3 regions of the Bradyrhizobium sp. HKCCYLRH3061 genome follow, and region 1 is predicted to be linked to each of the others. Evidence: predicted binding sites of a transcription regulator. Region 1 holds the regulator's gene; each other region holds the start of a gene.
What was found. Region 1 encodes PhoB, which activates phosphate uptake and scavenging genes when phosphate is short. Its sites were predicted from a motif close to TGTCATNNANCTGTCAT; they were not measured.
Positions count from the first base shown of each region.

Region 1 (3,272 bases):
GCCAGTTCGGTAAAGCCCCGCTGCAGGCGAAAGCTGCAGGAAAAAATCGGCTGCACTTGCCGGATCGCCCGCTCGCTTGGCAACCCGCTATCCAGTCGCGCACAGATCGTGACCAGCGGCGGGACCTCTCTCGTCCCCTCCCCCTTCACCGCGCCGAGGCACTCTGCGCCGCAATCTCGCGCCGCACGACGGCCTCGAACTGGCTTGCGGGCGCGGCGAACATCAGCCGGGTCTCCTCGTGGAACGCCGAGAAGATGCCGACAACGGTCGGCTGCCCGCCGACCTCGGCCAGGATCGGCGAGCCCGAATAGCCGAAATTGGCGAGGCAATGCACCGTCAGCAGCCGGGCATCGCTGGTCATGCCGGCGCTGCAATTGCGCTGGCCGGTCGGCGAATAGCGCCGCTCCTGGCCGTAGCCGATCTCGGAAATGGCGCCAGCCTTGGTCGCAGCCTGCAGTTCCTCGCGCGTCAGCGCCTTGACCGCGACCGGCTTCGACGGCAGCGCATCCTTCAGCACGATCAGCGCCCAATCGGCGGGCGAGCGGTCGAGCGACCATCTGTCGTGCCGGGTCGGGACGAAGTCCGGCGCCACGATCAGCTTGTCGGCGACCGACGATGCCGCCGGCGTGCCCCTGTTCATGCCGGCCAGGAAGCGGACATTGCCGGGGCTGACCTGCGCGACGCCGTTGAACACGCAATGCGCGGCGGTGAGCACGACGCGCGGCGCGACCAGAGTGCCGGTGCACCAGCCGCCGGTCGAGTATTGCGCGACGGTGACGACGCCGATCGACGACGCCGGCCACGAGGTGGGATCGACGACCTCGCCGATGTGGCGGTCGAGCCCGAGCAGTTGCTCCGGACGCGGAGCGGCGACGCCCGCCTCCGCCGATTCCGGCTTCGGCCGCCAGGCCGCAATGGCGCTCTGGGCCTGGACGCGCTGCGGCTCGGTCAGCTTGACCCTCTGCACGTCGCGGCCGGCCGATCGCACGCCGCTGCGACCCGCCATCACCAGCCAGGCGTAGCCCTGCACGACGTCCTGCTTCACGCCGCGACCGTCGAGCAGCATCAGGCCCAGCATGTATTGCGACTGGGCGAAGCCCTGCGCTGCCGCGCGGCTGAACCAGCGGCCGGCTTCGCCATAATTGCTCGCGACACCTTCGCCGTTGACATAGGCGATGCCGAGATAATGCTGGGCGACGGCGAGGCCCTGATCGGCGGCCTTGCGATACCACGCCAGCGCCTCGGCGGGGTTGCGCGGTTGGCCCCAGCCGAAGGCCTCCATGAAGCCGACGTCGAACTGCGCCCGCGCATCGCCCTTGGCGGCCAGCGGCAGCAGGCGGCGCATCGCCGCGGCGTGCTGTCCGTTTCCCGCCGCGGCGACCGCGTCTTCGAGCTCGGCGGCCGCGGCGCCCGCCGCGCTGCCGAGCAGCACGGCTAGAGATATGATGATGGTCTTGATCAAGGGCGTCCGCTGGGACCGAAACATCGTGACGGGCCACGAAGCAGACACGATCAAGACGGCGGCGGCGTGGCGGAAAGCGGACCGCGATCTCCTCAATCGGGCCCCCTCGCGCCTCACACCTGCTTCATCCTCACGCCCGATCGCCCCTTACACCTGCTCGCTCTTGGCGAAGCGATCATCGAGCGCATAGCCGGCGCCGCGCACGGTGCGGATCGGGTCCTGCTCGCGGCCCGGATTGAGCAGCTTGCGCAGGCGGCCGATATGGACGTCGACCGTGCGCTCGTCGATATAGATGTCGCGGCCCCAGACGCTGTCGAGCAGCTGCTCACGGCTGAACACGCGGCCGGGATGCTCCAGGAAAAACTCGAGCAGGCGGTATTCGGTCGGGCCGAGATCGATCGGCCGTCCCGAGCGCGCCACGCGGCGCTTCTCGCGGTCGAGCTCGATGTCGCCATAGGACAGCACGGTCGCCAGCCGCTCCGGGCTCGCCCGCCGCAGCAGGCCCTTCACGCGCGCCAGCAGCTCCGGCACCGAGAACGGCTTGACGATGTAGTCGTCGGCGCCGGTCGCGAGGCCGCGCACGCGCTCGCTCTCCTCGCCGCGCGCGGTGAGCATGATGATCGGCAATTGCCGGGTCTCGGACCGCGCCCGCAGGCGGCGGCACAGCTCGATGCCGGACAGGCCCGGCAGCATCCAGTCGAGCACGACGAGATCGGGAACGCGCTCCTTCAGCCGTGTGTCGGCCTCGTCTCCGCGCGCCACCGTCTCGACCTCGTAGCCTTCGGCCTCGAGGTTGTAGCGCAGGAGCGTCGTCAGCGCCTCCTCGTCCTCCACCACCAGAATTCGGGCGCCCATGTCAGAACCGTCTCTCTCAGTTGCCGGGGATCGTCGATGCGAAGCTCGTCATGTCGCCCTTCGGGCGCTTGTCCATGATCTGCTGGCCTTCGATCATATAGAAGACGGTCTCCGCGATGTTGGTCGCGTGATCGCCGATGCGCTCGATGTTCTTGGCGCAGAACATCAGATGGATGCAGAACGAGATGTTGCGCGGATCCTCCATCATGTAGGTCAGGAGTTCGCGGAACAGCGAGGTGCAGATGGCGTCGACCTCCTCGTCGCCCTTCCACACCGTCATCGCCGCCGGCAAATCGTGCGCGGCATAGGCGTCCAGCACCGTCTTGACCTGCGACTGCACCAGGTCGGTCATGTGCTCGAGCCCGCGGATCAGCTTGAGCGGATGGAAGTCGCTCTCCAGCGCCGCGACGCGCTTGCCGATGTTCTTGGCGAGATCGCCGATGCGCTCCAGATCGGTGGCGACCCGCATCGCACCGACGATCTCGCGCAGGTCGACCGCCATCGGCTGTCGCCGGGCGATGGTAAGAACGGCGCGCTCCTCGATGATGCGCTGCAGCTTGTCGACCTCGGCGTCGGTGGCGACCACCTTCTGGCCGAGTGCGATGTCGCGCCGCACCAGCGCATCGACGGAATCGACGATCAGACGCTCGGCGAGGCCGCCCATTTCCGACACCAGCCGGGTGAGATCCTGCAGATCGCTGTCGAACGCCTTGGCGGTATGTTCACTGGCCATGATGATCTCCTGAAGTCAATGTCGTCGGCGTCAGCCGAACCGGCCGGTGATGTAATCCTGGGTCCGCCGATCGCTCGGCGAGGTGAAGATCTTGCTGGTGTCGTCGAACTCGATCAGCTCGCCGAGATACATGAAGGCGGTCTTGTCGGAGACGCGCGCCGCCTGCTGCATGTTATGTGTCACGATGGCGATCGTATAGTTTTCGGCGAGCTCCTGGATCAG
Region 1 is NZ_JBNPUE010000001.1:514,623-517,894, forward strand. Features, by position in the region: gene ACQR2C_RS02465 (trypsin-like serine protease) at 146-1,462, opposite strand; gene phoB (phosphate regulon transcriptional regulator PhoB) at 1,610-2,317, opposite strand; gene phoU (phosphate signaling complex protein PhoU) at 2,334-3,050, opposite strand; gene pstB (phosphate ABC transporter ATP-binding protein PstB) at 3,081-3,272, opposite strand, start outside.

Region 2 (3,272 bases), on a different contig from region 1:
GCTCGTTCTACGCGCTGCTCAGTCTCGGGCTTGCCGTCATCTTCGGCATGCTCAACATCATCAACTTCGCCCATGGCGCGCTCTATATGATGGGCGCGTTCTGCGCCTATTTTCTGCTCAACCTCGGCGGCATCAATTATTGGTGGGCGCTGCTGCTGGCGCCGATCATCGTCGGCGCCTTCGGCATGATCCTCGAGCGCACCATGCTGCAATGGATTGCCGGGCTCGACCATCTCTACGGACTGCTGCTGACGTTCGGACTGGCGCTGATCATCCAGGGCGTGTTCCAGAACTTCTTCGGCTCGTCCGGCCTGCCTTACGCGATCCCGGATCAGCTCCGTGGCGGCATGAACCTCGGCTTCATGTATCTGCCGGTCTATCGCGGCTGGGTCGTCATCTTCTCCCTGGTCGTCTGCCTGGCGACCTGGTTCCTGATCGAGCGCACCCGGCTCGGCGCCTACCTGCGCGCAGCCACCGAGAACCCGACCTTGGTGCGGGCCTTCGGCATCAACGTCCCGCGCATGATCACGCTGACCTACGGCCTTGGCGTCGGGCTTGCGGCGCTGGCCGGCGTGCTGTCGGCGCCGATCAACCAGGTGCGGCCGCTGATGGGCGAGCACATCATCATCGTGGTGTTCGCGGTGGTTGTGATCGGCGGCATGGGTTCGATCATGGGCTCGATCATCACCGGCTTCCTGCTCGGCGTGATCGAGGGACTGACAAAGTATTTCTACCCCGAGGCTTCCAACACCGTGGTCTTCGTTCTGATGGTCCTGGTGCTGCTGGTGAAGCCGACGGGTCTGACCGGACGGGCGGCCTGACATGACATCCATCACCGACGCGACCCTGCCGATCACCCCGCGCGCGATGCGCGACGAGATGATCGTGTTCGTCATCATGGCAGCGCTGCTGGCGATCGTGCCGTGGACCGGGCTGTACCCGTTCTTCGTCATGCAGGCGCTGTGCTTCGCGCTGCTCGCCTGCGCCTTCAACCTCCTGATCGGCTATGGCGGCCTGTTGTCGTTCGGCCACGCGATGTTCCTGGGAACGGCCGGCTATTGCAGCGCCCACGCGTTGAAAGTGTGGGGGCTGCCGCCCGAGCTCGGCATCCTCACGGGCGTTGCCGGATCGTTCGTCCTGTCGGTGATCACCGGCTACATCTCGATCCGCCGGCAGGGCATCTATTTCGCGATGATCACCCTGGCGCTGTCGCAGCTCTTGTACTTCATCTATCTGCAGGCGCCGTTCACCCATGGCGAGGACGGTATCCAGGGCATTCCGCAGGGGCGGATGTTCGGCATCCTCGACCTGTCCAAGCCGACGGTGCTGTATTACGTCGTGCTGGCCGGTTTCCTCGCCGGCTTCCTGCTGATCTTCCGCACCATCAACTCGCCGTTCGGCGAGGTGCTGAAGTCGATCCGCGAGAACGAGCAGCGGGCGATCTCGCTGGGCTATAAGACCGACCAGTACAAGCTGCTCGCCTTCATCCTGTCGGGGACGCTGGCTGGCCTCGCCGGTGCGCTGAAGGTGTTCGTCGCCCAGAATGCCTCGCTGACCGACGTCGAGGTCGGGATGTCCGGCCAGATCGTGCTCATGACCCTGGTCGGCGGGCTCGGCACCGTGTTCGGCCCCGTCGTCGGCGCCTTCGTGATCGTCGGCATGCAGCAATATCTGTCCGGCTTCGGCCAGTGGGTGACGGTGATCCAGGGCGGCATCTTCGTCGCCTGCGTGCTCACCTTCCGCCGCGGCGTGGTCGGAGAAATCGCCCATCTGTTCAAGCGATCCCTCTAAGCTATTGATCTGTAAAGAGATCGTCGAAAGGGCAGAAAGCGGTGGATGAACCGGCCACCGCTTCTGCTGGTGCGCGATCCGGAGTATGACAGTTCTGTGACGGGCCGGCCCTGGCCCGTTTCGGAATGGATGGATCTCGTCCCATGCTGCACTGGTTTCGCGCCGTTCTCCCGCGGGAGGAGCGGTTTTTTGATTTGTTCGCCCGCCACAACAAGGTGGTGATCCAAGGCGCGCATGCGCTGCAGGACATGCTTAAGGGCGGCGACGACATCCTCAGGCACTGCCAGCGCGTCAGCCAGCTCGAGAACGAGGCCGACAACATCACGCGGGAGGTGCTGACCGCGGTCCGCCGCACCTTCATCACCCCGTTCGACCGCGGCGACATCAAGAACCTGATCACCTCGATGGACGACGCCATCGACCAGATGCAGCAGACCGCCAAGGCCGTGGTGCTGTTCGAGGTCAAGGAGTTCGAGCCGACCATGCGCGAGATGGGCACCTTGCTGGTCGATTGCGCCAATCTGATCGGAAAGGCGCTGCCGCTGCTGCAGGCGATCGGCCAGAACGTGCCGATGATCACCGCGATCACCGAGGAGATGACCAAGCTCGAGGGCCGGGTCGACGACCTCCACGACATCGGGCTGAAGGAGCTATTCCTCAAGCACCGCAACGCCAACACGATGGACTTCATCGTCGGCGCCGAGATCTACGACCATCTGGAGAAGGTCGCCGACCGCTTCGACGACGTCGCCAACGAGATCAATTCGATCATGATCGAACAGGTCTAGGGTAGGGCCGCGCCGTGGACGCTCAACTCGGCCTTCCGATCCTGGTTGGCCTCATCGCCGTCGCACTCGCCTTCGATTTCCTGAACGGCCTGCACGACGCCGCCAACTCGATCGCGACCATCGTCTCGACCCGCGTGCTCCGGCCGCAATATGCGGTGTTCTGGGCCGCGTTCTTCAATTTCGTGGCGTTCAGCGTGTTCGGACTGCATGTCGCGCAGACCATCGGCACCGGGATCATCGATCCCGCGATCGTCGACGCCCACGTGATCTTCGCGGCTCTGGTCGGCGCGATCGTCTGGAACCTGGTCACCTGGGCGGCCGGCATTCCGTCGTCGAGCTCGCACGCGCTGATCGGCGGCCTGGTCGGGGCAGGGGTTGCCAAGGCCGGCATCTCGGCCACCGTGTGGAGCGGCCTGTCCAAGACCGTGCTCGCGATCGTGCTGTCGCCCGTTGTCGGGCTGGTGCTGGCGATGATCCTGGTTGCGATCGTGTCCTGGGCCTCGGTGCGCTCGACGCCGTTTGCCGTGGACCGGGCCTTCCGCATCCTGCAATTCGCTTCGGCCTCGCTGTATTCGCTCGGCCACGGCGGCAACGACGCGCAGAAGACGATGGGCATCATCGCGGTGCTGCTGTACTCGCAGGGCCATCTCGGCGAGCAGTTCACGGTGCCGTTCTGGGTGGTGCTGTCGTGCC
Region 2 is NZ_JBNPUE010000003.1:163,368-166,639, forward strand. Features, by position in the region: gene ACQR2C_RS07495 (branched-chain amino acid ABC transporter permease) at 1-821, shown strand, start outside; gene ACQR2C_RS07500 (branched-chain amino acid ABC transporter permease) at 823-1,791, shown strand; gene ACQR2C_RS07505 (DUF47 domain-containing protein) at 1,935-2,579, shown strand; gene ACQR2C_RS07510 (inorganic phosphate transporter) at 2,594-3,272, shown strand, end outside.
Region 2: a site for PhoB is predicted at 1,877-1,893, ahead of ACQR2C_RS07505 (DUF47 domain-containing protein). Genes of this name have one in related genera too.

Region 3 (3,272 bases), 340 kb from region 1:
CGCTGTCGATCAGCGCGACGTCGGTCGGGAAATCGACCCCGGCCCGCGGCATCATCTGGCGCTCGAACGCATCACCGTGGATGTCGACGATGCCGGGGAGCACGGTGAGCCCCTCCGCATCGAGTTCGAGACCTGACCGGCATCCCGGTGTCCCGATGCCGGCGATGACGTCGCCGGATATGATCAAGGAGGTGTCCGCGAGGTCGGTGTCGACGAGACAGCGGCCCCGCGAGATTGAGATATCGGTCATGGGGCGGCACTCTGCCGTACCGGGACGCGGGCGTCGAGAGCGGCCTCGTATTTATCCAGGAACGCGGTGATCTCGAGCTTGCGGAAATCGGGCAGCGCCGCGCGCAGCGCCTCGTGCTTCCAATCCCACCACGCCAGATCCAGCAGCCGCTGCTCGACCTCGCGCGGAAACCGGCGCTTGACCGGGCGCGCCGGATTGCCGGCGACGATCGTATAGGCCGGAACGTCCTTGGTGACGATGGCGCCAGCCGCCACGACCGCGCCGGTGCCGATGTTGCGGCCCGGCAGCACGATCGCGCCATGGCCGATCCAGACGTCGTGTCCGATCCGGACATGATGCTCTCGCCGCCAGGCGAAGAACTCGGCATCGTCGGGCTCGCCTGGAAAATAGGCGCTGGCGCGATAGGTGAAATGGGCCTGCGTCGCCCGCTGCATCGGGTGGTTGCCCGGGTTGATCCGGGTCATCGCCGCGATCGAGCAGAACTTGCCGACCGTCGTGTAGGTGATCTGGGAATCGTTGACCACGTAGGAGTAGTCGCCCATCGTCACCTCCTGCAGGATGGTGCGGGCGCCTATCTCGCAATAGGCGCCGAGCGTCACGTCCTGGAGCTTGGCCGAAGGGTCAACGGTAGGTTCAATCGAAAGCAGCTTGCCGGCCATCTCGCATCCTGTCTCTACGCCTGTGAAGGTGTTGGGTCTCCCCTATGACAGATGCGTGACATCTACATGACTGCCGACCGGCATGTGGACGGATGTGGCGCCGCAGTGTTGCTGTCACATAACTGTAGAATCGAGACGTTAGCGATAGGCCAAAGCGAGGCGTCTGGAGAATTCAATGCTGGTGGTGGATGGCCTGACGTGCCGTTTTGGCATGAAAGCCGCGGTCGACAATGCGTCCTTCTCTGTTGCACCCGGCAGCTTCGTCGGCGTGATCGGGCGTTCCGGCGCGGGCAAGTCGACCCTGCTGCGGTCCATCAATCGCCTGAGTCCTGTGAGCGGCGGCCGCATTCTCTTCAAGGATCTCGATGTGACGGCGCTGCGCGGCCGCGACCTGCGGCAGTGGCGCGCGCGCTCGGCGATGATCTTCCAGCAGTTCAATCTGGTCGGCCGATTGGACGTGCTCACGAACGTCCTGATGGGGCGACTCGCCGAAATCCCGTCGTGGCGCTCTCTGGCGCAGCTCTGGCCGGCGGCGGATGTTGCCATGGCGCTGTCCGCGCTCGAGCAGTTCGACATGGCCTCCCTCGCCGCGCAGCGCGCCGATCAGCTTTCGGGCGGGCAGCAGCAGCGCGTCGCGATCGCGCGCGCGCTGGTCCAGAATCCGGAAATCATCTTGGCCGATGAGCCGATCGCCTCGCTCGATCCGCGCAACACCAAGATCGTCATGGACGCGCTGCTGCGCATCAACAAGCATTTCGGCATCACCGTGATCTGCAATCTGCACTCGCTCGATCTGGCGCGCAGCTATTGCGACCGATTGATCGGAATGGCGAATGGTCGGGTCGTGTTCGACGATCTGCCGGCGGCGCTCACCGGCCAGATCGCGCGCGAGCTGTACGATCTGGAGGCCGACGAGGTGATGCCGCCGGCAATGCCCAAAGCTCCCGAATCCGTTCCGGCTGTCGGCAAAGTTGCCGTCGCCTGATTGCCTGCGTGCTGCGGGCGCATCTGTCGTGTCAATCCTGACATCGTCCCCTGAAACTTGAAGGACGTTCCATGATCAATCGTCGTCTCATTCTGGCCGGTTTGGCCGCTCTGTCGTTCGCTTCGTCCGCCTCGGCCGAGGACTGGCGAACCAAATATCCGGAGATCACCTTTGCCGCGATCCCGGCCGAAAACGGCTCGGGTGTCGTCGAGCGTTACACGCCGTTCGTGAACTATCTTTCCAAGGAGCTCGGCGTCAAGGTGACGCTGCGCGTCGCCAATGACTACGCCGCGGTCATCGAAGGCCAGCGCGCCGGCAACATTCACATCGGCTATTATGGTCCGGCCTCCTTCGCCCGCGCGCGCGTGACGGGCGTCAAGACGGACGCTTTCGTGATCGACGTCAACTCGGACGGCTCGAAGGGCTATTATTCAGTGTTCTACGTGCTCGCCAAGAGCCCGTACCAGAAGCTCGAGGATCTGAAGGGCAAGAATCTCGGCCTGGTGGACCCGAACTCGACCTCTGGCAACAACATGCCGCGCTTCAAGATGAGCCAGATGGGCATCGACCCCGACACCTATTTCTCCCAGGTCATCTTTACGGGCAGCCACGAGAACGCCGTGCTTGCCCTGGCGCAGGGAACCGTCGACGTCGCCGCAAACTGGTGGAACAACGGAGATGACTCCAACCTGACCCGCATGCTCACCAAGAACATGGTGAAGTCGGCCGACGGCACGCCGCTGAAGAAGGAAGATTTCCGCATCATCGGCAAGTCGGACATGATCATCAACTCGCCCTACGCCTATCTCAGCGACCTGCCCACCGACATGAAGGCCGCAATCAAGCAGGCCTTCCTCGACGCGGCGAAGAAGGATCCGGAAGCCTTCGCCAAGCTGTCCGACGGCAAGAACAAGCCGTGGGAGGCGATCTCGACGGAGGACTACAACAAGACTGTCGAGCTGATCAAATTCGTCGACTCCCTCCGCAAGAAGGGCTCGTAAGCGTTGCACCGGGCCGGCGGGGACCGCGTCATCGAAGCCCCGCCGGCCTATTTGCGCTTTGCACCGGCAAACATGTCGTCAGCCGTCGCCATCCTGCCTGAACAGCAGCTCGAACCTTTGCAGCGCGCCTACCGCAAAGCGGTGGCGCGCAAGCGTCTGCGTGCAGTGGTCGTGCTGGTTGCGTGCGGCCTCGTGCTGTTCGTTTCAGCCATCGGTTCGGAGGTCAACCTCCGAACGCTCGTCACCTATCTCGGCAACTTCCTCAGCTATTTCGACCGGCTCTTCACGCTCGACGACGGACACCGGGTGTGGACCAACCTGCCGGAATGGTTCTGGGGCCTGCGCAAATGGACGCGGCTTCTCGGTGAGACGATCCT
Region 3 is NZ_JBNPUE010000001.1:178,825-182,096, reverse strand. Features, by position in the region: gene ACQR2C_RS00895 (alpha-D-ribose 1-methylphosphonate 5-triphosphate diphosphatase) at 1-250, opposite strand, end outside; gene ACQR2C_RS00890 (DapH/DapD/GlmU-related protein) at 247-909, opposite strand; gene phnC (phosphonate ABC transporter ATP-binding protein) at 1,085-1,894, shown strand; gene phnD (phosphonate ABC transporter substrate-binding protein) at 1,966-2,895, shown strand; gene phnE (phosphonate ABC transporter, permease protein PhnE) at 2,968-3,272, shown strand, end outside.
Region 3: a site for PhoB is predicted at 954-970, ahead of phnC (phosphonate ABC transporter ATP-binding protein). Genes of this name have one in related genera too.